DNA from 2 places in the Paenibacillus sp. J22FR83 genome. Region 2 is predicted to be linked to the other one. Evidence: riboswitches for the same ligand, from Rfam matches in the RefSeq annotation. Region 2 holds a riboswitch; the other holds the start of a gene.
What was found. Region 2 has a riboswitch for cobalamin ahead of AC58PV_RS30180 (DUF4430 domain-containing protein). Riboswitches for the same ligand answer to the same signal wherever they lie in the genome.

Region 1 (15,537 bases), on a different contig from region 2:
CGTCTTCTTCTTGCAGCGGATCGAAATCCGTGAAGTTCGAAAGACGGGGCAAACGAATGACAGCAACGTCCAATTGATTAGCTTGTTTACCTTGGCTGTTCGGTGACCTTCTAGTTTGGGCACGTTTGGAATCGAGTGATGCCGAGTCTTCGTCCTCAATACCCAACTGCTGCAAGTAGGGAATGACGCCAAGAACAGGCTTCCCTGTCCGCTCTTCCAGCCAATCCAAACCTGGCTTCAAGAGACTGACATCGCCACGGAATTTATTAATAATGAATCCTTTTACGCGATCTCTTTCCTCTGGAGTCAAGATTTCAAGCGTACCTACAATCGAAGCAAAAACACCGCCACGATCAATATCGGCAACGAGCAGCACCGGTGAATCTGCCCAGCCAGCCAGACGCATATTGACGATGTCGCGATCCTTCAGATTGACCTCCGCTGGACTTCCCGCCCCTTCCAGAACGACAATGTCATGCTCGCTGCGCAGACGTTCTAAAGCATCTTTCACAATCGTTTCCGCTTGTGGCAAATAAGATTCCCTATACGTCCTTGCATCCAAATCTGCATACGGTTTACCATGAACAACAACTTGCGCAACCATGTCTTGCTTGGGCTTGAGCAGAATGGGATTCATATCCGTCGTCGCGACGATTCGGCAAGCATCTGCTTGCACGCCCTGTGCTCTGCCTATTTCTTTGCCATCGAAAGTAATGTAAGAATTGAGTGACATATTTTGCGATTTGAAGGGCGCTGTCTGCCAGCCGTCCCCTACGAAAATACGGCATAAAGCTGCCGTAAGAATACTTTTGCCCACATCGGAAGCTGTACCTTGAATCATGAGAACCGCTGACTGGGAATTACGCATGACCTCCACCCCCGCTCTTCCTTAAATCGTTCATCATTTGGCTTAAGGCTTGCACTAAACGCTCGTTGTCCTCGCGAAGCCGAATAGCTATACGACAATATCGTTCGTTCAGTCCTTCAAATAAGGATGCATCCCGAATCAGAATCCCTTGATGACCCATATAGTGTTGCGCCTGTTTAACCGTAATTCCGCTTGCGACGGGGAATAAAAACAGCAGGAAATTCACATCACTCGGAACTACTTCCAAGCCCAAATGTCGCAGCTGTTCCACCAACCAAGGCTTCTCAACACGCAACCATTCTCTCGTAGACTGCTCAAAACCGTGATCATCCAACACCGCAACCCCCATAAGCTGTGCGAGGTAATTCACACTCCACTGAACCTGCTGCTGGCGCAGTTGCTGGATGAGATCAGGATGAGCCACCATAAAGCCTAAACGAATGCCAGGAATGGAATAAAATTTCGTCATCGAACGGATCACGATCAGATTAGCGCTTGTTGATGCCAGCTTCAGAAGTGAATGTTCTGATTCCTGGGGAACAAAATCCATAAAAGCCTCATCCAGCACAAGCTTGCGCTGACTCTGCAGCAGATTGCTTAAGACGTTATGAGGAATTAGCTTGCCTGTCGGATTATTAGGATGCCCGAGGAAAAATAAATCGACATCTGGCAGCGCTGCTTCAACATCCGGCCATTGTAGTTCGAACAGATGCTGAGGGCTTAATGGGATGTTGGTTAGCCTTCCTCCCGTTTTGTGAACCGCTTCCTCGTACTCGCTAAAAGACGGCCTAGCAAGTCCAGTCCTACTTGGTTGTACTACACGGATGATCAAATCGATCAGCTCGGCAGCACCATTTCCTACTAAAATACTCTCAGGATCAATCTCGTATTTCTGAGCTAGCTTTCGGCGAAGCTCACGCACAGCAGGATCTGGATATTTGACGATATCTTGCCAGCTTGCTGCTAGAATTTCCTTTACTACCTCAGGTGGTCCAAGCGGATTCATATTTGAGCTGTAGTCCAGGAAGAGCTCCTTCGGCCGACCCCAAGCTTCCTCCGCTGACCAGAGATCCCCTCCGTGTCCATAACGCTCTAACATCAATCTCATTCCTTTCCTAAAAAGATGACAAACTCTCCCTAACTACCCAGGAAGATGATGACGGCTAGTAACAGCACACTCTCCAGGAGCTCATTTAAAGCACCGTATGTATCTCCTGTAAGTCCACCAAGCTTGGAGGAGATGTAAGCGGCAATTCCGCTTCCAACTAGCGTTGTGATAGTCATAAAGCCTAGAACCATGCTCCAGCTCGGTAGCGGAGTTAGGTTTGCAGTACTAATACAAAGCGTAGTTGTTAATAGGGCTACTACTAGGGATACTGTGACATGCTTGCTGTTAACGCCACGGAACAGACTTCCTAATCCCGAAGTCGGTCTTGCATAAGGCCACATTCGTATAGCTGCAACCATAAACCAACGACTCCAGATCGGCACGATCGCTATTAGAATAAGCAGACTTCCTTGTCCCCCTGCATGATTGGTATCCAGCATGGTATAGAGCAAGGAAAATTTTAACAATAAATGTAGAACACACACGATAACGCCCATCGCACCAACACGGCTATCCTTCATAATCTCAAGCATTTGCTCGCGTGGACGATGACTGAGAATGCCATCTGCGGTATCCATGAGACCATCTAGATGCAGTCCGCCTGTGAGCGTGACCCAGATCGTTAAGAGCAGGATGGCTGCCGGCATGCTTGGCAGCACGTGAGAGAGCCCTTCTCCAGCTAACAGGAGAAGCAGTCCGATCACGGAGCCAACCAATGGGTAAAATATAGAGCTGCGCTGAAACACACGCTCGGTATAATCAATCTGCACAGGAATCGGCAGACGCGTCAGGAATTGAAAGGCTGCCAGACAGGCTCGCAGCCAGTCTAATAAAGTATGAGTGCGACGCACAAGAGTCCTCCCATCACTACATAACTGGCGCCGTAGAGCATACTCACGGCGTTCACAATGTCTCGCTGCGTTCGCGGACGCAGCGGCCATCCCAGGCGGGCGCGCTCACTCGCCGCGCCGCCATAGACGTTCAGCCCGCCAAGCTCGATCCCGAGTGCTCCGGCTACCGCCGACTCCGGGATCCCGCTGTTCGGGCTGGGGTGTAGATGCGCGAAGCGGCGGATCGCCGCCGCCGCGCGCTTCGCTGAGAGGCCCGGCTTCGCCAGGGCCACGAGGATCAGCAGGATCCCGGTGATCCGCGCCGGGATCCAGTTCAGGGCGTCGTCCCAGCGGGCCGACGCGGTGCCGAAATGACGGTATCTGTCATTTCGGTACCCGACCATCGAATCCAGCGTATTCGATGCACGGTAGAGCATCGCCAGCGGCGCACCGCCGATGAGCGCATAGAACAAGGGCGCGATGACCGCGTCCACGATGTTCTCCGCGACCGTCTCCACGACGGCTCGCGTGAGCTCCTCCTCGTGGAGCGCATCCGTATCCCGGCCAACGATGTAGCCGGTATACTTGCGAGCATCCGCGAGATCGCCCTTGCGCAGCGGATTGTAAACCAAATACGCGGCGTCCTTTAGGCCTTTGATCGCAACTGTCGTGGAGATAAGCCAGGTTGAGACTGCATACCCTAGCCAAGGATGAATATCATTGGCGAAGTGTACGAGCACAAGTACCACACTAAAGCTCAGTGTGATTGTGGAAAGCGTAAGTATGACGCCTTTCATGCGCAACCGATTTCGATGCCGATCAACTAGGGCAGCCGTTGTCGCCATTTCCCTAGGATGCAGTCTATCTTCTACCCAACGGATCCAGCGTCCAATAAGTATGACGGGATGCGTGGGCCACTTCGGATCACCAATCAGCCAGTCTAGTGCTATTGCAGCAGCCGTCATCCAGACGATTTCCTGCCATGTATATATCCACATAAGAGCTTCACCATTCCGTACTTACTTGTCTTTGGGAGTAACTTCTCTCGAAGTCCTTCGAGGATGTGCGGCCACGTTTTAGATATCGTTTTTATCGCAACTCTAAAATCGGACTACTCACGCTTTTACGCACGAAATCCCCGATTTAGATCGGAAATATCGTACTACACTCACCACCAGTTTCTTGCACTCCCATCTATACGAAACCCAAACCACGCAAACATATCCATTCCTTACATATAAGCTCTGCTTTTTAATTCGATCGGGATACCGACCGTAACCAGGAAAACCTCCTGACATACTTCAGCGACACGTTGATTCATCCGTCCAGCCAAATCTCTGAATTGACGGCCAAGCGGATATTCCGGCACAATCCCGTCACCAACTTCATTCGTAACGAAGATGAGTTGTCCACAGTAGGAGGACACGACATTCACAAGCTCGTCAATTTGGTTGGATACGAGTTGAGGTGCATCGCTCTCCTGTTCATAGTAGAGCAGCCAGTTCGTCAGCCATAGGGTTAGGCAGTCGACTAACACCACTGCACCCTCGCTGCTTTCTTGAAGCTGCGTGAGACAGTCTTTCAGCGCATACGGCTCCTCTCGGGTTTCCCAAGGGAATCCCGATTGCAGCCTTTGCTGCTGGTGAAGCCCAACCCGCTCCCTCATTTCCTCATCGTAGATGTGGGAGGTCGCGATATAAATCCCCTGCTTGCCGCGATGCATCGCTAGCTTCTCTGCGAAGGAGCTCTTGCCGCTGCGCGCTCCGCCCGTTACCAGAACCGCCATCGCGTTCCCCTCCGTCTCTCTGTCTGTTACTCCCTCGAAACGCCTGCGCTTTCGAAGGTCGCCATTTCTTTCATGATCTTGCCTGCGGCATCGATCAAGTTGAACGCAAGCACAGCGCCTGTGCCTTCGCCAAGTCGCATATCCATTTGCAGCATCGCTGCGAGGCCAACCGACTCGAGCACCTTCTTGTGTCCCTGCTCCTGCGATAAGTGCGAGGCGAGCATGTAGGACGCGCTCAGCGGAGCTAATCGGCTCGCCACGAGCGCTGCGGTCGACGAGATGAAGCCGTCGACAACGACCGGGCAGCGATGCTTCGCTGCCCCCAGGATCACCCCAACAAGTCCGGCGATCTCCAATCCGCCGACCTTACTCAACACTTCAAGCGCATACTCACCGCTTGAGCCTTCTCCCGCACTTGCACTCGCACTCGCCCCCACTTTCACCCCACGCCCGTGCAACCCATTCACTCTTAGCGCTCTATTCACAACCGATTGCTTATGCAGCCAAGTCGCATCATCAATCCCCGTACCACGGCCTACAGCTAGGCCAGTATCTATGCCTGTCAACGCACACACAATCGCTGCGCTCGCCGTCGTATTGCCAATTCCCATTTCGCCCGTAGCGAAAAGCCGGTACCCTTTTGCCACCAAATCATCAACAATTTCACTGCCTGCTAGAATCGCTTGGGTCGTCTCTTCCAAGGTTAGAGCCGCTTCCTTTGCCATGTTGCGCGTGCCTTTTCTAACTTTGCGAGCAACGAGATTGGGATGCTCCAAATCAGCATTGACCCCCATATCCACACAAACCACATCGGCTCCGGCATGTCTAGCAAGGACATTAACTGCAGCACCGCCATACAAGAAATTGAGTACCATTTGCGGTGTCACAGCCGCTGGGAAGGCACTGATGCCTTCCTCACATACACCATGGTCACCAGCCATGACAATAACTGCTCTTTTTTCAAAAGCCGGTATCACTTCACCTGTAATCCCTGCGACTTGGCGAGCAATATCCTCAAGCTTTCCCAAGCTTCCTTGCGGTTTCGTCAATTGGTCCAAATGATCATTAGCTTGACGAGCAGACGCTTGATTAACGGGTTCAATCCTATCTATCAACTGTTGTAGAGTGTTCATTATCTCCATCCTCCGAACCCAATTTATTTCCCAGGTTGTAACAAAATTTGCGGTACTTCACTAACCGGATGCTTCAGCACAATCGGCTCTGTTCCGTATACGTCAGCTATTTGTGTACTCGTAATAATTTCTGCCGGTGTTCCGATTGCGACGACTCGTCCTTCATGAACGATCATCAATCTCGTGCAATACTGCGCTGCCAGATTCAGGTCATGTAAAACCGCAATCACCGTCAATTCCGACTCCTGCTGCCAAGAACGAATGTAATCCATCATCTGTATCTGATATCCAATATCAAGAAAAGTTGTCGGCTCATCGAGCATGAGCAAGCTTGGTTGCTGTGCCATCACTTTGGCTAGTGCAACGCGTTGACGTTCTCCACCACTCAGACGCTCAATCGTTCGATCAACGAGCCCGTCTAACTCAAGCTTTGTAATAATGGCATCAATAAGACCCTCTGATTCCGCCGAATCTTCTCCAAGCCAATTTTGGAACGGATAGCGCCCCATCTCCACGACTTCACGAACCGTGAAGCCAACCGGGGGCAAAGCATCTTGCTGAAGGACCGCGAGCCATTTAGCAAGCTCTTTGCGCGAATACGAAGATATCGGGTTTCCGTTTACACGCACTTTCCCATGCATCACAGGATCCATGCCTGAGAGAAGTCGAAGCAGGGTAGATTTGCCGCTGCCATTTGGACCAATGATCCCAAAAAACTCTCCCTGCCCAACCTCAAAGCTCATATTATTCAGCACTTGTTGCTCTCGAAAGCTCTGATAAAGCCCCTCGACTCCAATCATCGTAATCAACCTCTCAACGTTTTCTTATCTTTATGGAGTAGATAGGCAAAAAATGGCGCACCCAGAAACGCCGTAACCACGCCGAGAGGAATTTCCGTAGGACTCAGGATTGTTCGGGCCAATGTATCTGCCCATAACACATAAATCCCGCCTCCGATCGCCGATAAAGGAATAATTAAGCGATAATCCGGCCCCACCAACAGCCGTACTAAATGCGGCACAATTAATCCTACAAAGCCAATAACCCCCGCCACAGACACAGCCGCCGCCGTGATCAAAGTGGAAGCAATCAATACGATCAGTTTCGTACGCTCGACATGAACTCCGAGATGCGCAGCTTGGCGCTCTCCTAGTACCAGTAGATTCAACGATCTCGCATAGCTTAGCAGAATCACGATCCCTATTACGAGATAGGGTAAAATCATATACGTATATGACCATCCGCGCATCGATAGACTACCCATTAGCCAGAAAAGAATTTCATTAATCGTTTGATTCGATATCGCGACTAGAAACGATACAAACGCACCTAAAAATGCTTGCATGACAACACCGGATAGGATCAACGTTTCCATCTTCAACTTCCCATCAATCATGGCCAGCCTCAAGACTAAGAATAAGGAAATAAGGCCAGTTGCGAAAGCTACAATAGGGATCGACCATTGCCCGAACCAGGCGAATTGCAGCCCGAAATAAATAAGAAATGCTGCACCAACAGATGCTCCTGAAGATACACCGAGAGAGTAGGGGTCGGCTAGCGGATTGCGCAAAACGCCTTGAAATCCAGCGCCAGCTATGGAAAGTACGGCTCCTACAAGTATACCTAATAACAAGCGAGGGATTCTTACTTTATTGATGATCTGTTCCGAAGATTGCGGCCAGTTCACTTCAATGTGACTACCTATCCAAGGAAGATGCTTCGCCAGTATCCCCACAATATGTGTAATAGGGAGTTGAGCCGACCCAATGGATAAACTCACCACAATAGAAAGAAGAAGGAGTATAACTCCCACTCCTCCCCCAAGCATTAATTTTCTTTTCATTATTTCACCAATTCAGGATAGATTCCTTTCGCTATTTCCAGCAGCCCCTCCGTCAATCTAGGACCCGGACGGCTTACGGAATTCTGGTCAAGACCGACCACGCGTTTATTTTTCACCGCATCAATGGCATCCCAGCCTCCGCGTGAACGAATAATTTCCTCTAGCGGCTTTTTACTTTTAAAATCGACAATACCATTGGCGAATAAGATGACATTCGGATTTTGCTGAATGATCTTCTCTTCACTGATCTCATACCAGCCAGCTTTATCCGCAGCCACGTTAATCCCCCCAGATAGGGTAATCAACTCATCCATGAACACGCCGCTTCCCACGGTCCAACCTGGTGCAAACTCGATGTATACTTTTTTCTTGTTCTCCTGCTTCACGTCTTTCACGGCATCAACAACCTTCTGACGATCCGCTTTCATTTTGGCAACGACTTTTTCGGCTTGTTCTTGATGATCCGTAATTTGTCCGAATGTAAGAATATTGTTCATAGCATCATCTAACGTTTTGGGATCAACTTTGAATACGTTAATATTCACCTTACGTAGGTTCTCAACAGTTGTAGCATCCATGGAAACACCCGTGAAGACAACATTCGCATTCGTAGCTATGACAGCCTCCGTGTTTGGCTTCGTAATGCTGCCTAGCTTGGGCTTCGATTTGGCGCTATCTGGATAATCATCAAAATCCGACACTCCGACAATATTTGCTTCGAGTCCAATCGCAAACAGCGTTTCTGTCTCTGATGGTGACACGGAAGCAATTCGCTCTGGCGCTTTGTCGAATGTGAACTCTTTACCTGTCGCATCTTTGACTTTCAACGGATAGGTCGTTTTCTTCGCAGTTACTGGAGCTGCCGATGCTACTGGAGCCTTCGTCCCCGCACCACCTAATTTCGATGGATCTGTAATTTCCGTTTCCTTCTTCGCACATGCAGCTAACGAAATCGCGGTAGCAACCGCTAATGTAAGAATAAGTCCTCTTTTGAAATTGCTCTGTTTCATCACTTAAACCCTCTTTTCATTATTTTGGCTCTATAGCCAAGGGAGAATAACTGGATTTTCTACATCTAATTTTACTCAACATGTACCATTTGACGATTTTCACCTGAAATAACAGGAGATAATCCAGTTAATCATTCCCACTTGGCCAAGAGCCCTGTGGTTGGCGCCGAAGCGTGTGTTCACTTTCCAAATAAAAAATCCCCTTTGTTCACTAGGAACGAAGGAGACGATAAATCGCGGTATTGGGCAGCTCACATTCAATCGCTGCTTCCTGATTTAACGCGATCCTTTTCCTCGAAGGATGTTGTATCGGCACGATAGGCAGGTATCCTGACTCTCCAGACTTTCGCAAGACTGAATTACAGTGGCGGGACCGTGCCGGATTTGAACCGGCTTCCCCTTAACTAGTAAGGTTCCAATTGGAAATCTACTAGTACCTATAGTTGCATATTATACGTTCAAGCTATTTGTCGATTCAAGTTGCGCTCTTATTTCTGTGCAATAATTTGGAGAACTTTCATAGCCTCGTCCATTTTCGGAGCATTCTGAGGAATGAAAGCGAATAATCCTTTACCTTCAAAGCCTTGTTCTTTCATCCATTTATTCCCATTAAGTGGAATGCCATACAAGTGCTTCTCCGCGGCCTTACCTTCTTCTTTGATCTCGATAACCCCATCTGGATAATCCTTAGGATTGATGACGTTATCCAATGAGACAAATCCCGCCTGATTGCTCAAACCTTTGAACTGTTCTTCTCCCAAGATGAAGATGCCATTACCACCAGCAGCAAGCTCAACAATCATTTTTTCCAATGAAAAAATTGGAGATGTATTCAGCTTCACAGTAGGAACTTCGCCTACCTTGGATTTCAAAGATACTTCCAATTTCTCCGCTGCTTCACTCGGAAACCCGTTAGGTCCCATCATAAATACGGATACATCTGCCTTCGGTCCGCCACAAGCTGTAAGCATCAAAATCATTCCCAGCATAACAACGAATAACCATTTTGCTTTCATGTGTATGTAATTCCCTCCGTCAATACTCTCTCTTTGTCGGTAGTCGTCAGAAAAGTCGGTTTTCACCGACTTTTCTTTCCTGCTGTCATATATTCGTTTATTTTGTGGTCCAACATCGTACTTAGTTCAACAACCGCATCAGATGTCATTTCTTGACCTTCCATGACCATCTGTTCCATTTTACGCCTCAACGAATGAATCTCTTCTTCAAGTAGAGCTAGGGAATTTTGCTTCTTGGCATTTCTGGTCAGCCAGCGCTGTCCGAAATCTTGCTCTCGAATTTGAAATTGCTTCTGAAAGTTAGTAAGCTGATATTCCATAAAAGCCACGCTCATCCCTCCTTACTCTTAGAATACCAGTTTTCGTCTCCTATGAACATATGAATTTATAAAGAATATTATAATTTCCTCAAGAAATTACCGATTCTCTCTAAGGCTTCATTCAGTTGGGAAACACTATAAGCGTAAGAGCATCGTAGAAAGCCTTCGCCACCTAATCCAAACACATCGCCCGGCACAGCTGCAACCTTAGATTCGTACAATAAACGTTGCGCGAATTCATCAGATGTTAATCCTGTAGCCACGATACTTGGGAACGCATAGAAAGCACCTTGCGGTTCATGACATTCTAGTCCGACTTCACGGAAGCCTTTGACAATCAATCTTCTCCGTTGATTATAGGACTCAATCATCCGATCTTTCTCTTCCAGTCCATTCGTCAACGCTTCATGTGCAGCGACTTGCCCCATAACTGGTGCGCACATCACCGTGTATTGGTGAATTTTAGTCATAGCGGAAATCAACTCTCTGTGACCACAAGCATACCCCATCCGCCATCCAGTCATTGCGAAAGCTTTAGAGAATCCACTAACAAGGATCGTCCGATCCTGCATCCCAGGCACTGCTGCGAAGCTCACGTGTTTCTGACCGTACGTCAATTCTGCATAAATTTCATCGGAAATAACGATCAGATCATGCTCTTCTACAACTTTAGCAATCGGCAGCCAATCTTCGTAGCTCATGATACCGCCCGTTGGATTGCTTGGGTAGCACAGAATGAGAACTTTGGAACGTGGCGTAATCGCATCGCGAAGTGCCTTTTCAGTCAGCTTGAATTGGTCCTTCGCAAATGTTTCGATCCCCACTGGCACACCACCACTTATAGCCGTGATTGGTGAGTACGAAATATAACAAGGCTCAGGAATTAGAATCTCATCCCCAGGTGTAATCAGGGAACGCAGCGCTAAATCAATAGCTTCACTGCCGCCTACCGTGACGAGCACCTCGTTCGTAGGCTCATATTTCACTTTAAAAGAAGTATACAAATAGTTCGCAATCGCTTCGCGAAGCTCAGGAATACCGGAGTTTGGCGTATATTTCGTTCTGCCCCGCTCCAATGAATGTACAGCAGCTTCACGAACGTGCCATGGTGTCGAAAAGTCAGGTTCACCAACGCCCAAGGAGATAATGTCCTCTTTACTATTGCTTACGAGATCAAAAAACTTCCGAATCCCCGACGGCTTCATTTCACGCACCGCAGGAGCCAGATAGTCTTTCATTGATTTTTTGCTAGATTGCATTGTAGTCTCATCCTTAATCATAGCGCTACCTCTCCTTATGGTGAAACAAGCATACGGTGATCATCTTCCTGATCTTCGAAAATAATGCCGTCTTGTTTATATTTTTTCAAAATAAAATTCGTTTTCGTAGAAAGCACACGGTCGATGGGCGATAACTTGTTGGAAACAAATGAAGCCACCTGTTTAAGTGAGTTCCCTTCAATCTCCACGAGCAAATCATACGCGCCTGACATGAGATAAACCGATTTGACTTCCGGATATAAGTAGATCCGTTCCGCAATCGCATCAAACCCGCGTCCGCGTTCCGGTGTAATTTGAACTTCAATCAGGGCGGTAACCTTTTCGTCAGCTACTTTACTCCAGTTTACGACTGTCGCATATTTGACGATGACCTTATCCGCTTCCATCTCGCTTATCGCTCGCGCAACTTCGGCCTCCGCCGTTCCTAACATGGTGGCGATCAGATCCGCGCTCCTGCGGGCGTCTTCCTTTAGTAAATCGAGAATTTTAAGCTTCAAAGTATCCATGGTTAAACCTACCTTTCTGAGATATGTTTCATTCATCCATTCATCTTACAATGAATTGCTGTCCTAATTCAATTGTTGATCGTGAAAGAATGGCAGAATATTTAACTATATTCGAAAATTCCACTTTGACGGCATAATAAAAAGCCACTGGATAACCATCCAAGCAGCTCATACGTCTAAATTCACCTCATACAAGGTTTAAAACAAATCCATACTTAAATATCGCTCACCTGTATCTGGCGCAATACATAGTACTCGTTTCCCTGCTCCGAGCTTTCTTGCCACCTGCATGCCCGTCCATACGGAGGCCCCAGCCGAAGGACCGACAAGAATACCTTCCTTGCTTGCCAAATCCTTCATCGTTTGGATGGCATCCTCATCCGCCACTTGCACAATCTCATCGTAGACACTTGTGTTCAGAATGGCTGGTACGAAGCCAGGACTTGTCCCTACTAGCTTGTGCGGACCAGGGCTTCCACCAGAGAGGACAGGTGACCCTTTCGGCTCTACCACATAAATTTGGATATTTGGCAAATGTTCACGGAGTACCTCCCCCGTTCCCGTAATCGTACCTCCTGTACCCGAGGTTGCAACGAATGCATCTAACCGCCCCTCCATCTGTTGTAAAATTTCAGGAGCTGTCGTCACTCGGTGAATACTTGGATTCGCCGGGTTCTCAAACTGCTGCGGGATAAAGCTGCCAGGTATTTGATCCCTTAGCTCCACAGCCTTCGCAATGGCACCAGGCATCCGCAGCGCGGCTGGAGTTAGAACGACTTCGGCGCCGTAGGCTTTCAGGATATTAATGCGTTCCTTGCTCATGTTATCTGGCATAATCAAAATGGCCTTATATCCCTTGGCCGCTGCGTTCATCGCAAGTCCTATTCCCGTATTTCCGCTAGTCGGTTCAATAATCGTGGCTCCTGGCTTAAGTTGCCCTGACTTCTCCGCCTGATCGATAAGATTCCAAGCAGCTCGGTCCTTCACGCTTCCGCTCGGATTGAAATACTCCAATTTCACATACAGCTCCGCTGCTTCCGGCTCCAACAAGCGATTTACCCGCACCGCGGGGGTATCTCCAATCAGTTCTGTGATGCTATTCACCATTTTTGGCGGCATTGTGCCCCCTCCTCATCTCATACTCATGTATTCACATTTTCATGCGGAAACCTAACCTTTGTCAAGACTTGGCTGCAGGCAACTGGTTTCTGATGAATACCCATGAGAAGAAAGTTGAGCTTCCGATGACGAGTAATAACACATTGATGACTAACGGCTCTTTACTCCATGAAATGACACATATGAATAGAAGTACGCCGCACACACGCCCTACATTCAACGATAACTCACGCAGAACAATGTACTCTTCCCGTTGTTTGGCACTTTCATCATCGGATCCAATCAAATCAAACACTGCGGACACCATTGGAATCGAGTACATTGGGAAAAAGAGTGCAGAACCAATTCCGAATATCAGCAAGGTGCCGAACGACATTTTCCAGAAAAATGGCAATATCACAAGAACAACCATCACTGATCCAATAAACATACTCCTTTTACGAAAAGAAGGACGAATGAAGCGCCCTGTTGCCCAGAAGCTAACTAACGCTACGGATGAAGTAATTAGAGCGAAATTACCTAAACTTGCTTCACTTGACGTCGATATGTACACAAGCAACCCAATCATGAAGCCAAACACACCCTCACGCACGCCCTGAAAAAGTAAAGCTAGACTCACTCTCTTCCATGGCGTTTGAGGTTGCCTAAGAATTCGTAGAGGCAACAGCCATTCGTAGGTGCCACTCAATTTCCTCTTCTTCAGAAAAAAACTAATAACAACGCCCAATAGAAATATCCCTAGCGAGATGGAGAAAATAAGGCGGTATCCTGCTCCATCCCCCAATGTAACGATGAGCAGACCAGAAATCCAAGGAGCAATGATGCCAGCACCTGCGCCTAATAGGCCAACCCAACCGTTAAAACGATCTCGATTATCCGGATCTGTCACCTCAAAGTAAACGACGTTGAACGCTATCCAGAACAGACCTACAGAAATCCCTTGGACCATACCCAACCAAACAAAATTATGAACGCTGCTTGTTCCCATCCATAGAACCAACATGTAGAAACAGGCAGATATCGATACACCAATACGCAAGCAATTCATCTTATTGTGCTCTTTCACCCACTTGCCAGCCAACCAGAAGGTAATAGCCATTGTCAAATGAGTCGTTAAGGTGAACCAGCCGATTAATGTAAAATCGTTTTTGGCTTTCCACAAGTAAACGCCGACAAACGTACCAGACAGAGCATTCGCCCCGCCGAATAGCGCATGCACCACTAGCAATAGGATGGCTTGGGCATCCAACTTCCCTTTGCTACTCACATTTGTAAGTTTCGTTTGTTTTGTTTGATTCGTTTGCATACTCCTCCTCCTAACTTAAACCGAGTATAGGCTTTTGTTAACCTTCCCCTTTGGAGTGAAAATATGAGGCACATGTACGCAAAAAAACCGAGTCCACGAAGACTCGGTTCTACTTCCAAGGATCTTATTCTGATTTGATTCGTTCAACCATCAGTAAGCGATCTGTATCTGAGAGCACTTTCTCAACGCGGAAACAGGATGGACACACGTAAACATCCGTCGTGAACGGGCCTGTTAAGAACGCGCTCCCCAACGTTTTGGGAATCGTAGGTGTGAAGGAAGCTCCACTTGTCACTTCAGTTCCAGCAAGCAGCAAGAATTCATGACAGCTTGAGCACTCAGGTGCTTCTTCCTGCTCATCTGTTAATTGTTGGACCTTCTCGCCATATTTATCGAGTGGCTCATCAGAATCATCCCAAGCCAATGATAAGTCCTCATCGGATTCCGCATATTCCTGCTCATTGAAACGAAGCTTCTGTCCTGTCTGCTTAACCTTCAGATCAATGCTGCGGTAATCATTCAATTCATTGAAACAATGTGGGCACTCATCCTCAGGCCCAATTTCGGGATCCCAAACAATTTCGGTTTGGCACCACGGACATACGACTTCTTCATTACTGCTCATTGCGAAATCCTCCAGCTAATTGCATCTATGCATATTTCCATACATAATAAACCCCTGCCGCTACAAACACAAGCGCAATAGCAAACAAGGTTCCCCACAGGTATTTCATTGTTCAAGCCTCCAAGATTATGCAAAATAAACGACTAACCGTACTTCAAGGACGGTGCGTTTATCAAGAAATATAGCCGATTTATTATGTAAAACAATAAATACTATATTTTATGATACTAAGTTACACATGCTCCAACCACATAGGATAAGGAGACAGACAACGTTAAGGATAAGAAACCTACTGCACGATTATCATTCTTGATTTCCTCATCAATTTTGAAATAAGGCGTTAGGAACTCAAAAATAAAGTAGGCAACCAATAACAGTACAAAGCCAAAGCCGGCCCAAATAAGTGAATGCATCATGGTGTCATTGTTTAAGATGGCGAAACGGAATAAGTTGCAAATCCCAAAAATTTTCCCACCAGTTGCCATAGCGACCGATAGATTCCCTTTTTTAATTTCAGCCCAATCATCATACTTTGTAACCATTTCGAAGATGGTAAGGAAAACAACAAGCGCGACCACTGCTACAGCAAAAAAAGCAAGCGTTGCTAAATACGGATTACTTAACAAGACATCCACCTCTTCGTTCATATCATCTCCTGCCTTCCTTTACACAAGTAGAGAGACTCTAAACGAAATCCCCTATTCCCTATATATGGTAGTAGAGACTGAGTATGACTCAGTCTCTCGCAGGTACAACTAGTATAACATTAGGATTGTTTTTTTTCAGC
Region 2 (15,537 bases):
GGCTTCGGCAGCCGCTGCATTTATCAATCTTTGGCTTCTCAGGTACTAGCGGACAAAGGGCTCGCTACGTTTACCGAAATGGCCTTCGACAGCACGGAAATGCTCAAACAGACGATGATGTGCGGCATGGGCCTTTCCTTGCTGCCTGTCACTTCGGTGCAGAAGGAGCTTGAAGCGGGTAAGCTGCTTCGTGTTGAGTCGGAGCCAGCGATTCCGTTAGAACACGGGCTGATTCATCGCGTAGGCAAAGAGCTCAGCGCACCCGTGGAAGCATGCAAATTGCACATATTGGCGTATTTCAACGATGAGTTGCATACAAGTAGAGGATAGCGGCCTGTCTATGATAGAATGTGGGTGAGATTAGAAAATTCAGGGTTTAGAATAAGGCAGCATGTTCAGGTTAGATTCGATCTCATACCTCATAGGGAAGTATGGCGCCTCCTCCTAGGCTTTTAACAGGAAAAACTACAGCTAATTATGAGGATTACCAATGAAAAAGTAGCATACATGGAAAATATCCAGTTATTTGGCTGAGTTTAGGTGATTTTGAGAAGAATGGGCGATTTTAGATGGATAAAATCCAGTTATTCTCTTTCTTTTGATCCTATCGGTCCAATTAAATGTATGTTTTCCAGCTAAGTAGCAAATGTAATGGAAAGCGAAGCGAAGAGAGGGTTACGTATGCATGAGTTGATTCAAAATGTTTTGGTATATTTGGAAGGCCTGGGGTACTGGGGGATTTTCCTTGGACTCATGTTGGAAGTCATTCCGAACGAATTGCTGTTAGCCTACGCAGGGTATCTCGTATCCAAAGGTCAAATTAACTTCGTGGGCGGCATGGTGTGCGCGGTCGTTGGGGGGACGTTGGCTCAGGTTGTTTTGTACTGGATCGGACGCTACGGGGGCAGACCTTTTCTAGAGAGATATGGCAAATACCTGCTGATCAGTAAGCATCATATCGATGTAGCGGAAAGCTGGTTTAACCGGTATGGTACAGGGATGATTTTTACAGCGAGATTTATTCCAATCGTACGTCATGCGATCTCGCTGCCAGGTGGAATGGCCAAAATGCCATTAGGCAAGTTCACTTTGTACACGGGATTAGCGTTAGTTCCTTACTCGTTCTTGTATATTTATCTAGGCATGAAGCTGAAGGACAATTGGGAGACGATCGGCGAATACGCAGGGCCTTATATTAAACCATTAATTATCGCTGCGGTCGTGCTGACGATTCTGTATGCGGGCTATCAATTTTATCTCAAAAGAAAAACGAAAGTCTAGCAAGTAGATTTGGCGGATTCGTTTGCTTTTGTTACAATGAGTGAGAAATAGGATGATCCTGGGAGGATGATAACGATGGGTGCAAATCTTGCTAGTAAGTTAGGTACGGGCCTGAAGCCGAAACAGTTTATCGAGAGTATGGAGAAAAATAAAGAGCAATTTTTGGCGTATTACGATGGTTTTGCCTGGGACAATGAAGAGGATAAAGAATATTTCGAGTCCCTGAATAATCGCGATGATCTTCGCTGCTTGATTATTGCTGCTGACTGGTGTGGCGATGTAGTTCGCAACGTTCCTGTCGTTTTCAAGGCTTTGGAAGATAGCGGCGTTCCTACGGAAGTGCTGATTATTGAACAAAACTATGATGTGATTGACCAGTTCCTGACAGGCGGCGGACGTGGGATTCCAATCGTCGTATTCACGGATACTGGCGGCTTCTCGCTTGGACACTGGGGACCTCGTCCGAAGAACGTGCAAGCGGTTATGACACAATTCAAGAAAGATAATCCAGATCGCGATGCGGCTGATTATAACGAAAAAATTCAAGTAGCCAGAGCCGAAATGGGTCGTCAATATGGCGAAGGTAACGGATACCATGCTGTTATTGTGAAGGAACTTCGTTCATTGATCGAATCGTTCTAAAAAGGTGAAGGTGGCATCACGATGATCAACATTCAATCCTTCGTTCTGGGTCCGGTTCAGACAAATGCGTACTTACTGTCGAATCCAGAGACGAATCAAGGCATTATTATCGATCCCGGTATGAATCCGAAGTCGCTGATTAAGAAAATTGCCGACATGGATATCGTGGCGATCTTGCTGACGCATGCGCATTTCGATCACATCGGCGGCGTTGACGAGATTCGTAAGCTCAAGGGCTGTCCGGTGTATATTCATGACCTGGAAGCCGATTGGCTGACGAATCCGAAGAAGAACGGCTCCGCACGCTGGCCTGATCTCGGCGCTCCGATTGTAACGGATCCAGCGGAATTCGCTCTGGATGAGGGGCAAGTGCTGGAGTTCCTTGGCATTAAGCTCAAGGTATTCCATACGCCTGGCCACTCACCAGGCAGTGTGAGCTTCTTGTATGACAATCACCTGTTCAGCGGTGATGTGTTGTTTAAACTATCTGTTGGTCGTACCGACTTGCTCGGTGGAGACAACAATACCTTGCTGGATTCCATTCAGGACAAACTGTTCCTGCTGGATGACGAAGTCATCGTCTACTCCGGGCATGGCACGAAGACGACGATTGGCTTTGAACGTGAGAATAATCCATACGTGTAAAAATGGAAGGGCTGCTCCCGCTGTTGTGGGGGCGGCCCTTTTTGTGTTTGATGGGGCTTGGGGAAATAGTCGAAAAGATCGACTAACCCGGGGTGAAAGTAGCTTCCTGCTTATGCTCGTTCGCCCATGACACCCACCCAATTTATTTATAAACTGGGTATTTACCGTGTGCAACGTAGGTGCTCCCCCATAGACTGATGTTGTAAGCTATTCACCCAACTTAAACAATAACCTTTAAGTTAAACCGTATGCTTGTGCAAGTCCCGATAGGGAAAATACCAAGGAGGTGCTCTTCTCATGGAATATGTAAAAGTTCCGAATTACCCAATGCAACCAATGCCAATGCCAACCCCGATGCCAATGCCAATGCCGACGCCTACTCCGCTTCCAGCGCCAGCGCCAATCATGCAACAACCGATGCACAATAATATTCACCTGCACGCGTCCTACCAACAAACTGAATTTGTTTTCCCGAAACCAGTTCATACGCAAGCAGTCGCTTGTCCTCCGAAGAACAATTCAGCTGCTAGCATTCTAGTCCTTTTCATTTTGCTAGTTATCATTACGCGCAGCATTTGTAAATATTAATCCAATTACCTACCTACTGTTCAAGTAATAAGAAAGGTAATCCCGCCGGGCTCAGAGGTCTTGGTGGGGTGCCTTTTTTGTTTTAAGTAGACAAAACTATTAAAAGGGGGTAACATAAGTTTGCTTTGATAATTTCATATGTTCTAAATAAGGGTGTAAGCATACTATATAGATGCTTGCTTAAAAGGGAAGTTCGGTAGAAGCCGACGCGGTCCCACCACTGTACTTGCAGAGTAACTCTTTCATATGCCACTGTCTTGTTTACGAGATTGGGAAGGCGAAGAGAAGCGATGACGCATAAGCCAGGAGACCTGCCTTTATTTATTGGATGTTTCTAATTCCTTGGGGGTGGGGATTAGTTACTAAGCGTATGCTGCTCACATAAGGCTTATTTGTGTTGTGTGAAGTATGTATGTCCTGATTAAAGTTGAAGTCACCCTAGTAGTTGAGGGTGGCTTTTTTTGTACCCCTTTATGCAATTTAATAAGGGAAAGAGGAATGGGAAAATGAGTTATCGTTATGCACCAAAACGAGTTATTGCACTTATTATGTCTTTTATGCTTTTATTTTCTTCACTTGGTTTCTTATTTGGAACCAATAAACAGGTAGTTGCAGCTGCAAGTACTGGGCCTAGTTCAATCCTAGAATGGCTCCCAGCACCAGGCCAATTCACGAATGAAGCGGGTTGGGGGGGCACTGGCGATATAAACGCCAAATGGACGAATGCGCCTGGGTCTGCTGGTGTTTCTTTGGGAGCATTTGGTGGAAGCATCGTATTTAAATTTGATGAACCTATCCAAAATAGTTCACTGAACCCATATGGGGTTGATTTTACAGTGTTCGGGAATGCTTTCTCTGGCAATGAAGAACCGGCAGGTGTCGCTGTTGCACAGGATGATGGGACAGGCAATCCAGGCCCATGGTATTACATTGCAGGATCCGAACATTATGAGGATAGTACGATTTGGGATTACCAAGTTACATATACCAATCCTGAACCCGAATTTACCACTGCAAATGGTGTAAAAATACCTTGGACTGACAATAAATCTGTTAGTGGGAATGTTTATACTAACACTTATCATAAGCATGCCTATTATCCGATACCAGCTAATTATCCCAGTGCACCGATAGGTTTTAACAATCTGTCTCAAACTTATACAGGTGTGAAAATTAATGTAAAGAAAAACGCGTTCGGATATCCGGATACGCATGCCAACGGCAATGCACCCTATGATGTACCTGTAAATCCTTATTTAACGTCACCAACCAAAGGTGATCCCATAGATATTAGTTGGGCAGTTGACAGCTTAGGTAAGCCTGTCAGCTTGAACAGCATAAGTTACGTTAGAGTGTTTAATGCCGTCCAAATGGATGGTGGTGCATTAGGAGAAATCGGCGCTGAAATTACTTCCTTGCAAAGAGTCACAGCTAATAGTTCAGTTAGTGAAACTGCAGATCTTTCAAACATCGTTTTGTCAGGGACAGGCGCAGATTCCTCAGCAACGAAGCAAGTTACCGTAACTGCAGGTGTGTATGAGTATAACGATATTCTCATTAACGCAGATAAGATTAAACTAACGGCTAATGGAACAGCTTCAAATATCTTTATTAATAATAAAAGCGGTACGACAGGAACGCTAATTGATAAAGAAATCACATTGAGTGAGACAACGCCCAAAATCGTTAGAGTTATTGCGCAAGATGGGCTTAATACACCGAAAATATACTATTTAAGCATCCGCAAAGGACTCGAAGAAGTTAATAAATCATCCTTAAATGCGGAGATCACGCATGTTGATAACATGCAAAAAGGCAACCATACGGACGCAAGCTGGCAAGCGTTGCAAAACAGTTTGGCAGCCGCCAAATTGATCTCTGCGAATCCAACTGCCTTACAAGATCAAGTAGATGTCGCCTTATCTGACTTACTAGCCGCAGTTCAGGGCTTACAAATCAATGCTCCTCCAGAAACACCGCAACAACTAACAGTTTCCGTTAGCATCAGCGGGTATAGCGCCATAGCGGGCAAATCAGTTACCTTAGCCAAGGCGGATACGCAAGTAGAAGAGGGAAAAACCGCTGCCTATGCGATCAATAAATTAACGAGTCATTTGAACGTTATAAATACAAGTGGCAATTTCATTACGAGTATCGGTGGTTTGGCAAATGGAGATGGTGGGCCGAAAAGCAGTTGGATGTACCTAGTCAATGGCCAATTTGCTGATGTAGGTGTTGCTGACTACGTGTTAAAGAGCTCGGATATCATTACGTTAGTCTACACAGATGATTACGAAGAAGATATTACTGAACTTGCAGATAAAACGGCACTAAATTTAAAAATCAATGAATTGAAAGATGTAACACAGGGGACTTACACAGAAGTAAGTTGGTCAGCGTTTCAAAAAAGTTTGACGCTTGCCAAAGAAGTAGCGGCGAATAACTATGCAATTCAATATCACGCTACTAGTGCCCTATCCAAACTGACTTCAGCATTTCAGAGTTTGGTTACAACAACTTCTCCACCTGAGCAACAAACCATTTCAGTCTCATTTACATTAAATGGACATAGTGCGGTAGCTGTAGGGAAAGATGTTTCCTTACCGAAAACAACTATTCAAGTGGAGTCAGGGAAAACCGCTGCTTATGTAATATTCAAAGTCTTAACTGAGGCCGGGATTCATTACGAAGGTAATGGCGGGAGCTATATTTCGAAAGTCAAAGATTTAGGGGAGTTCGATGGTGGACCGAAAAGCGGATGGTTGTACTCCGTTGATGGTGTTGATCCCAATGTAGGTATAGCTAGTTATATTTTGACCAAAAATGCGGATATTGTTCTGCGTTATACGGATAATTTCGAATTAGAGAATCCAACAACACCTGGTGGTGGTACAGACGGTCCTTCCGGTGGCAATCCATCGCCTGTTGAAATTCAGACTGCCATTGATGCTGCCTCCAATTATTTCACATCGAAAGCAAGTGGCATAAGTTCAGAATGGACTGCCATTGGTTTAGCAAGAACAGGACACAAGCTTCCCGAAACGTACTATCATAAATTGCAAAACAACGTAACGTATAGCCAAGGTGATTTCTCGTTAGTTACCGATTTAGAGCGTACAATTCTAGGCATTACTGTTGCGAGTGGCGATGCTACGAATGTCTCAGGTATCAATTTAATTGCTAAATTGTACAACAGCAACAAAGTGACCGACCAAGGCATTAACGGCGTAGTGTTCGCATTATTAGCACTTGACTCCAAGAATTATTCGGTACCACAAGACGCTACATGGACCAGAGAATTACTCATAAATGAAATCATCTCCAGACAGCATGCAGATGGAGGCTTTGCCTTGAGTAGTGGGGCGAGTGACCCCGATATTACGGCGATGGTATTAACAGCACTTGCACCTTACGTAGACAATCAAGCATTGTTGAGTGCGAATACGATTACCAAAACAATAAATTGGCTGTCCCAACATCAGGAATCAAACGGCGGTTACCTTTCCTGGGGTGTGGATAGCAGTGAGAGCGTATCACAAGCTATTATTGCTCTTACGTCCAATCAAATCGATCCAACGAATGCTAAGTATACGAAAAACGGTGTAAATCTACTTGATAAATTATTTCAATTCCGTTTAGCGGATGGAAGCTTCTCGCACTCCACGGAGATGCGATCCAATGGTATGGCGACAGAACAGGCTCTCCAAGCATTAGCAGCGTACAAGTTATATAAAGAAGGCAAAGATGAAAGATTATATGATTTAACTAAACCATTGCCTGGCTTGGATCAGGTATCTTCATCACCTGTGAGCATTAGAGTTGAGGGGCCAGAAGGCCGGATTGCTGAAGGGACTGTCACGGCAGCTACTCCTTTGCAAGCACTTGATTCTTTAGCTACTGCTAAAGGTGTTGAAGTAAAGAAAGAAGTAAAATGGGGCACGCTTGATTTAAATATTGCAGGGATACATTCCAGCTTCTATGGGGATGAAGATTACGGTTCATGGGATTTTGCTATCCATAGAGGGAATAAATGGCTTACTTCTTACCAAGGCACAAGCGATCAGATTATTTTAAAAGCTTCCGATGAAGTCGTGTTTTTTTATAATAATTATGCAACAATGCCTATTGATTCGATCGCAATCGAACCAGCTAAAGGAAGCACGGTTTATGAGGATGTTAATTTCACTGTTCACGTGAATAAAACAGAAATGGACTATAGTGATTTTGGCTTAACTCCTGTTGTTGCAGCCGGCGTCAATGTTGCTATTTACACGACTGCAGGCGATCTTGTAAGTTCTCATAAAACAGATGCTCTGGGGGCAGTAGTCTTCGGACATTTGCCAGCAGGGAACTATACGGTTGATATTTCTGATTATGTAGCAAATAGCGCTCCTAACGTTGTTCATACTACGATATCCTTGCAGGTACAAGCAGGATTTGCTTCGACTAACGTTCCATTACCGATAGGGAATAATCAACCTACTATTGAGATTCCAGAAGGAAATCAAGACTACATTATTCCAGTTTCGCACACAGATGCTGCTAAAGAAGTAACTATTCAAATTCCAGATGATAGCCAATCTAAGGTTTATGTGAGTCTACCTACTGGCAGCAGCTTGCCACAAATTAAGGCTGTCAAAGGCAATGTTACCATGGTTATTCCTCAAGGTACTCAGGTAACAAGCGGTGATACCCTAGCCGTGGAGCTGGTTACTTCAAAGAATACTGATGATGCTGCTGTAAAACAAAATGTGAGTTCTTTGGTTACAAGCGGGAAGAAACTGGATTCGGTTAATCAGGTCATTACGATTGGCGGCGGCAGTATCGGCGTAGTATTTGACCAATTCATTACCGTGACCTTCGCTGGGATGAAAGGCAAGGAAGCGGCCTATATTCAAAATGGTGTTCCAAGTGTCATTCAGAAGTTTGCTAGTGATACAGCAGGGGCTGCTAGCGGCAAAAATGAATATGCGTATGACAATGGCAATGATTTAATTGTTAAAACGAAACATTTTACAGATTTTGTTGCTTATACTTCAAGTGTAACTGAGGTACCAGATAGTGGTAATAATAGTGGTAATAACGGCGGGACAACTCCTCCTCCAACAAACAAGGTTACTTTTTCAGTAGATAAACTAACTATTAATAAGGGATATGTTGTTCAAGAAGTGAGCGTTGAGTTGAAGCAAGGGGATACTGTGTGGAGTATCTTTAAACGAGTACTTGATAGCCGTAGGATAAGCTATATAGCTGACATATTTGAGAAATATAACAGTATTTACGTAAAATCCATTGATGGTGATGGTGAGTTCGACCATGGGACAGGCAGCGGGTGGAAGTATAACGTTAATGGTGTTTATCCTGGCTATGGGGCTGATAAGTACTCACTTAAGAATGGAGACTCGATTCAATGGCGATATACAACTAATCTTGGGGAAGATCTGGAACCGATAAAACCAACCGGTCCTATTATTAATTCTAATGATAAGAAACCAGTTATTGATGTTCCAACGGATATTAAACAAGATTACCCGATTAACATTACAAAAGAACTGCAAGATAAAGAATTAATCACAATAAACATCCCTGATGTGAAATCTAAAGTCATTCTTAATTTAACAGACGTCAAAGACAGTATTCCTATGATTTCCGCTGTAAAAGGTGACATTTCATTCTCCATCGATAAGGGAACCGTTCTAAAATCAGGGAATGTAAATGTCGAACTACTCACTACTTTAGATCCGAAGGACTCAACGCTTCAGGAGTTAGTGAAAAACGGCTTAAGTGAAGAGATTGCGAAACAGCTCAAGCTTGGTCAAGCTTTTGCCATGGGGAACCCGAATGAGTCTGTGTTATTCGATCGACCTGTAACCCTTGTACTGAAAGGCGCTAAGGGCCAACAAGTTGGATTTATCGAAGGCAATGTGTTTACGCCAATCGAGATTTATGGCACAGAGGCTGAAGGCATCGAGGCAACAAAGGGTAAAGAAAAGATTACTTATGCTTTTGTACAAGACAACAATTTGATTATTAAAACGAATCATTTTACGAGCTTTGTTTCCTATACGAGTAACGAAGAGACAGCTGTGGCAGTGGATATAAATAAGCTGTACAGTGATGTTAAATCAATTTCCACTTGGGCTCTTGATGCCATTCGTGAAGCGACAGAGAAAGCATTCGTTGAGGGTAGCAACGGGAAATTTAGCCCTCAAGCAACTGTAACTAGAGCGGAGTTTATGAAGATGCTAGTTGGTGTTCTTGGGCTAGATGTGAAGGCAGTTAAGGTCATTAACTTTAACGACGTTGCGCAAGGGGACTGGTTCTATCCTTACGTGAACGCGGCGTATAAGGCAGGGCTGATCTCGGGTACGAGTGCGGACGAGTTTAGTCCAAATGAGAAGTTAACACGGGAGCAAATGGCCGTCATCATGGTTAATGCCCTTAAGCTTCAAACTGCTGAACAGACACTAGCTATCGACGATTTGGATCAGGTATCCGAGTGGGCTAAAGCGAGTGTGCAAACGATTATGGCACGTGGCTTGATGTCAGGTTGGGATAACCAGTTCCACCCGAGTGATGAAGTAACGCGCGAAATGGCAACGGTTGTTGCAATGAGAGCTTATCACGATAAGAAGTAATTCAACTTTTGCTTAACCCTTATATTAAAAAACAGCACCCCAAAGGTTAACTAACCAATGAGGTGCTGTTTTTCTGTTTTACTTTTCTACTTTTACGAAACCAGCCCATACTTCTCTTTAATCCGGTCTAATTTCTCAAGCATCGGTCTTGCAAGGACATACAAGAAGATCACCGTTGCAGCGGCATGAACCAAATCAAAGGGGATGCCTCGGATACAGGCTAGCACCAGTAGGCTAATTGTTGGTTTGGCTTGCGTCATCATGATGGAAGAAAAGTTCATAATGAACCCGTAAATCACAAAGGTTGCTGCGCCTCCAAACATACAAAGAGCAGTGCGATTCCTTTGTAAAATCCCCTTTTTAAACAGCGCTCCAGCCAAAAAACCTATGATCCCGAAAGCGAACATTTGCCAGGGGGTCCAGGGCCCTTGTCCAAAAAAGTAGTTCGATACAAATCCTGTAACGGCACCGACGAGAAAGCCGGTTTCTGCACCAAAGGCGATGCCAGAAATGATAACGATGGCCACGACGGGTTTGAATTGAGGAACCATGAAAAAGGCCATTCTCCCAAAGACGCCTATCGCACATAGCACGGCTATGACGACAAGTTCTCTGGCCTGCGGTTTTCGCCCTTCGAATATCAAAGCGAAGGGGAGCATCGTTTCCAAGATGACCAGCATGCTAATGAAATAGTATTTTCGATCGTCCAGGTAGTAAATGCCAAACCAGATAGTTAATGGGATTAATAAAAAAATCATGAGCATGGCGGTCCGTGTACGCTTGGAGAGGCTTCTATGTTCGATAGGTGTTTGTTCGTTAGGGTCAGAAACGATGGTCGTGCTGGCACTTTTACGAATCAATGGAAGTAAGGGCTCCCTATTTGTAAAATGATCCATCTCTTCATTCACATGAAAGGCCTTAATGATGTCATTGGTCGTTATGGCTTTCGGGATGAGGTCTCTCGCCATACGGCTTGCGGAAGTCGTATAGAAGCTGTTTCCAGCAAAGAATTCGCGAGGATTGTCCTCTGATACGATCGTACCATCGAAGAACATAGCACACCTGTCAGCAAAGTTAGCGCAAAACTCGATATCATGACTGACCATAATGATGGTTGTCCCGTGTCGTTTTAAATTGGTCAATATGTCGGCAAATATGAATTTATAATGGGCATCCAATCCTTTGGTTGGCTCGTCCAGCAGTAGAATGGAAGGTTGAAGAAGCAAGATTTTGGCAAGTGCGGCTCGTTGCTGCTCACCACCAGACAAATCGTACGGATGACGGTCGAGAAGGTCCTGCAGCAGGCAGAGTTCGGCAATCTCTTGTATGTAGTTTTGCTTACGATCCTTGTCCAGCTCGCTGTCGGACAGCATTTCTAGGAGATCAGCTCTCACTGTTTTATGGACAAAAAGTGATTGCGGATTCTGGGGAAGGACGCCAAGGAGTCCATTGAATTTCTCCCGGTCCGAATACTTGTCGACGGCTTTCCCTTTCATCAGGACCGTTCCACGATAAGGCTTGCGGAGTCCAGAGATGAGGGAGAGGGTCGTTGTTTTGCCCGTTCCATTGCCGCCGACAATCGCATAGAGTTCACCTGGATAGGCACGTAGACTAAGGCCCTTCACGACATCAGGGGCGTGTTTCTCATACTTAAACCACACCTCGTCAAGCTCAAGCGTTGGTTCAGTTGTTCGCACAGGCATGTCCGCAGCTGGAATATCTTGCGCGTAGGCTTGCTTCTGAGCAAGATGATGCAAGAATTCCCTTCCCTCACGCACTGTAATGGGGCATGGAAGCTGATTATCGATGCGAGCATACACACGCATAGGTGTTGGCATGGCATAGAACATGTCGTGCCCTACATCCCGAAGTTTCTCGCCGACCTCTTTCGGCGTTCCTACTTGGAGAATTTCGCCATGATCCATGACAATAACCCGATCGGATAGCGGCATTACTTCTTCGAGACGATGCTCGGAGATGAGAATGGTGACGCCGAGCTCTCGGTTGATTTTGCCAATTGCAGCTAGAAATTCGGATGCAGCGATCGGATCAAGCTGGCTTGTAGGTTCATCTAAGATCAGAATTTTGGGCTGCATAGCCATAATGGATGCCAGATTCAGCAACTGTTTCTGACCGCCGGACAAATCGGTCACGGGTTTATGAAACCATTCCTGTATACCGAAGAAGCTGGCCATTTCAGCAACACGCCGCCGAATCTCCAAAGTGTCGTATCCAAGGCTTTCAAGACCGAAAGCAAGCTCATGCCAGACTTTATCAGTCACGATTTGGTTATCGGGAGACTGCAGGACATAACCGATTTGGGCAACTTGGGTACGTCGGTCGAGCTCTTCGAGAGGCGTCCCATGAAATAAGATCTCGCCACTTCGTGATCCATGAGGGGTAAGATCGGTTTTTAAGTGCCGTAAGAGCGTTGATTTACCGCACCCTGATTTACCGCAAATTGTGATAAACTCGCCTTGCCTTATAGCTATAGATACCTCATGCAGCGCATGCCCTAGGGAGCCAGGATAGGAGAATGTTAATTGTCGGATTGTAAAGACTTCCATTTTCTATCCTCCGTTATGTTGATAATAAGCGGTATTGCACATAGCAATGCATAGGCCATGAAGACACTTATACTGTAAAAAGAAAGCCCCGTACTTCGCATAGAAGGAAAGTATCGGAAATACATCGCTTTCGCAGCAGCTCCAATGCAGATGTAGCCTGCGGTTGCGAGAAGGGTGATAAGCGCGGTTCGATCACGGCTATCCCATGTGAAGATGGAGAATGCCGATCTTCCTTTCAACCCGTACCCACGGCTCTTCATCGAATCGGCCGTTTCAATGGCATTTTCAAGCATCCAGGTCACCATGATGGACAGGATCCGTAGGCCATGCTGAATCCTTCGGATAAGGCTGCCATTGGAGACATCTCTGCCGATGCTCCTTTGTGCATTGGAAACGATGAGGAGCTGAGCCTTAAAACGAGGCACAAAGCGCAGCACCATGGAGAAAATGAGCGACAGGGCTGGAATTATTTTACCAAACAAATAAATGAATTTATCCGACGTCATAACCGCGTTATAGCAAGAAAACCAGCAGATGACGGATATGAACATCGCCGCTGCCCCAAAGCCATAGGTAATCGATTCCAGGGTCAGTGGATTGCCGCTATGCAAATACATCAGTATCGTAACGCCCTCGTGATTAAAGGCAGGATTGATTAACGCGGTGATGATAAGGAAAGGAAGCATGTAGATAAAGTTGAACTTGATGGCTTTCTTCCCGTTGAGATAGATCGAATAAGCAAAGGCAAAGCTCAGGGAAATCACTAGACTGATCGGATGCATGAAGACCATTGAGAACAGGATGACGCATGTAAAATATAGAAAATTAACGAAGGGGTGGAAGCTTGCAAAGGAATCCCTCATTGCTTCTTACCACCGCCTGCTGAATTATAGGTGTCCCCGACGTCACGTCCCAAATCACAGGTGTATACCCATTCAATGACATCCCCTTGCTTCAGTTGATAGCGGCTCGCACCATAATTGGGGAACCAGCCATTCACTTTGTACATCCAACCTGAGAGCTCTCCACAATCAAATTCATATAGGTTGTTAATCCCTTCGATATAGGCGGAATTATAAATCGGGGTATTCACGAATTCCATATGAATTTTGTTCTTCTTCATCTCTCTTTGTAGGACATTAAACACGGACTCTCCCTCATAAAAAGTCACCTGCTGGGCTTTGAAAATCATACCATCCTTCGGGACTAGATCGACCTTCTCCGGATCGAGAAGTTTCATGTTGTTAAGTATCGTTAAGCAGCTTACCGAAAGGGTAGCTGTCAGTTGTTTGTCAGAAGTTTTCGCGTTCTCCGGCTCTATGGGCAGCGGCTTGCCTTCAGGAACAGGCTCGGTCAGGTATGGATCCTTCCCCGTCTTAGGGTCAATTGGCATAGCTGATCTTGCGCTTGGGGCGGTTGCCTTGGGTAGATCCAATTGGCTGCCGTCCCCACCCGACTTAGCCTGTGGCTCCACGGCCTGAGTCGAGGCAGGTGGAGATGGGGATGCAGCCTCAGACGCAGGCGGAGACGCCACAGTCGGACTTGCCGCTGGTGTCTCGGTACTTGAAAGTGCAGCGTCGGGTGATGTTGTGGGCGCTGGCGACCGTTCAGCGCTCGGTTCAGTCACAGCAGGTGAAGCTACCGCTGGATTATTAGATTCAAGCGCGATGGTAGACGTCGGCATAGCCTGTTGCCGCGGTTGTCCGCTGCTTAGGTAGGCAATGACGAGTACGACCAGGATAAGTGCTGCGGCAATAACTTTATTTTTAGTAAATCGCATTAGCTCGCCTCTTTAATTAACTGTGCTGCAGTGAGTAGGCGGTAAAGCATCTCCGCGATTTCAGCCCGTGTAACAGTTTGAGTAGGCTCAATATTGAGCATATCCTGCGATAATAGCTGTTCGCGATAGTTAAAAGCCAGTGCATTCCTCGACCACTCCGCCGTGAGTGTGTAATCCCCGAATTGCGCTAGCATATCTCGGATTGCACTTGTGCTTAACGTCGTATTCATGCCAGAGAGCTTGCCTGCATTGGCAATCATGACAGCAGCTTCCTGCCTCGTAATCGTATTATTTGGCGTAAATGTGGTATCGGACGTTCCGCTTACGATGCCGTAAGAATATGCCGTACCAACATAGTCTGCGTACCATGCTGCAGCAGGGACATCATGGAATTGTGTTTGTTTTCGCAGAGGAAGGCCGAGACCTTTGGTTACAATGGTTGCAAATTCAGCGCGAGTCATTGTTTGATTCGGCGCAAAATGATTGTCCGTCAATCCATTAATAATGCCTCTAGATGCCAGGGATGCAATGGCTGTTTTGTTCGCATGTTCGGTAATATCCGAGAAAGACGGATTCGCAGCGATGACGGGCATCACTTTGATATCCTTGTTCTTGTTGGCTAATCCGTAATTGCCTACATGCGTAGATGAAGTAGATAACTTGACATCGTTCATTCTGTAGAGGCTGCTCTGACCTGATAGGATGCGTTGGACATTCACAAGTCCATAGAGGGCCTGCTCTGTAGACATGCCCGTTGCTCCGCTGCCATCCGTGGTATGTTGAAATCCTTGTCCTTTTGAATAAAAGGAGAGTAAATTATCGACGATGGTTTTGCCATTTTTCACAAAACGACTGTCGTGTAGGTCAATCCCCAGTTCACATAGTGCCATTAATACCTGCACGGTGCTCTCCGAAGTACTTACACCCAAGCTGGCATACCCGCCTTCATTGTCCTGTATGCGAGATAGAAGTATAATGGCCTTCTCTGTTGCTGCTTTGACTTTCGCATTGTTCTGATAGTTGGCTAGAGCTTGCAAGGCCATGCCGGTAATATCAGGATCAGCCGACGTGCCCGAAAGTGCAAAGCCGCCATCTGCTAACTGATTCGATAGAATTTCGTCAATGTACATTTCTCTCGTTGCCTGCGTCTTGGCCGTTGGGTTGACAGGTATCGTATACTTGCCGCTGTCGAGCGCAATTAAAGCAAATATCGGCCCATTGATCCCTTGCCATATCGTCTTGTCAAAGTCGCCGAGCGGCTTCAGCAAATTATAGCCTCCGACGTTACTGGGATCCGCGCCAATTGCTGTTAAAGCGATAATCAAGCGGGAGTATTCGGTATACTTTTTATCATGCAGATTGCCATTCAACGCTTTCACGTAGGTTTCTACGCCTC

Region 1: it holds a riboswitch for cobalamin, as region 2 does, so the genes downstream of both, AC58PV_RS31775 (ABC transporter substrate-binding protein) here and AC58PV_RS30180 (DUF4430 domain-containing protein) in region 2, are expected to answer to the same signal.

The regions. Positions count from the first base shown of each region.
Region 1 covers NZ_JCAUAM010000026.1:27,800-43,336, reverse strand. Annotated here, with positions in the region: gene AC58PV_RS31815 (cobyric acid synthase) at 1-868, opposite strand, end outside; gene cobD (threonine-phosphate decarboxylase CobD) at 861-1,967, opposite strand; gene cobS (adenosylcobinamide-GDP ribazoletransferase) at 2,006-2,827, opposite strand; gene cbiB (adenosylcobinamide-phosphate synthase CbiB) at 2,803-3,804, opposite strand; gene cobU (bifunctional adenosylcobinamide kinase/adenosylcobinamide-phosphate guanylyltransferase) at 4,038-4,592, opposite strand; gene cobT (nicotinate-nucleotide--dimethylbenzimidazole phosphoribosyltransferase) at 4,619-5,725, opposite strand; gene AC58PV_RS31785 (ABC transporter ATP-binding protein) at 5,749-6,525, opposite strand; gene AC58PV_RS31780 (FecCD family ABC transporter permease) at 6,531-7,568, opposite strand; gene AC58PV_RS31775 (ABC transporter substrate-binding protein) at 7,568-8,578, opposite strand; cobalamin riboswitch at 8,882-9,034, opposite strand; gene AC58PV_RS31770 (hypothetical protein) at 9,067-9,594, opposite strand; gene AC58PV_RS31765 (aspartyl-phosphate phosphatase Spo0E family protein) at 9,657-9,914, opposite strand; gene AC58PV_RS31760 (aminotransferase class I/II-fold pyridoxal phosphate-dependent enzyme) at 9,992-11,194, opposite strand; gene AC58PV_RS31755 (Lrp/AsnC family transcriptional regulator) at 11,209-11,700, opposite strand; gene cysK (cysteine synthase A) at 11,899-12,819, opposite strand; gene AC58PV_RS31745 (MFS transporter) at 12,881-14,125, opposite strand; gene AC58PV_RS31740 (hypothetical protein) at 14,250-14,750, opposite strand; gene AC58PV_RS31735 (DUF350 domain-containing protein) at 14,978-15,397, opposite strand; gene AC58PV_RS31730 (PspA/IM30 family protein) at 15,517-15,537, opposite strand, start outside.
Region 2 covers NZ_JCAUAM010000022.1:105,243-120,779, reverse strand. Annotated here, with positions in the region: gene AC58PV_RS30205 (LysR family transcriptional regulator) at 1-330, shown strand, start outside; gene uptA (undecaprenyl phosphate transporter UptA) at 682-1,281, shown strand; gene AC58PV_RS30195 (thioredoxin family protein) at 1,357-1,923, shown strand; gene AC58PV_RS30190 (MBL fold metallo-hydrolase) at 1,945-2,568, shown strand; gene AC58PV_RS30185 (hypothetical protein) at 2,866-3,156, shown strand; cobalamin riboswitch at 3,291-3,489, shown strand; gene AC58PV_RS30180 (DUF4430 domain-containing protein) at 3,663-9,794, shown strand; gene AC58PV_RS30175 (ATP-binding cassette domain-containing protein) at 9,887-12,361, opposite strand; gene AC58PV_RS30170 (energy-coupling factor transporter transmembrane component T) at 12,334-13,224, opposite strand; gene AC58PV_RS30165 (DUF4430 domain-containing protein) at 13,221-14,141, opposite strand; gene AC58PV_RS30160 (S-layer homology domain-containing protein) at 14,141-15,537, opposite strand, start outside.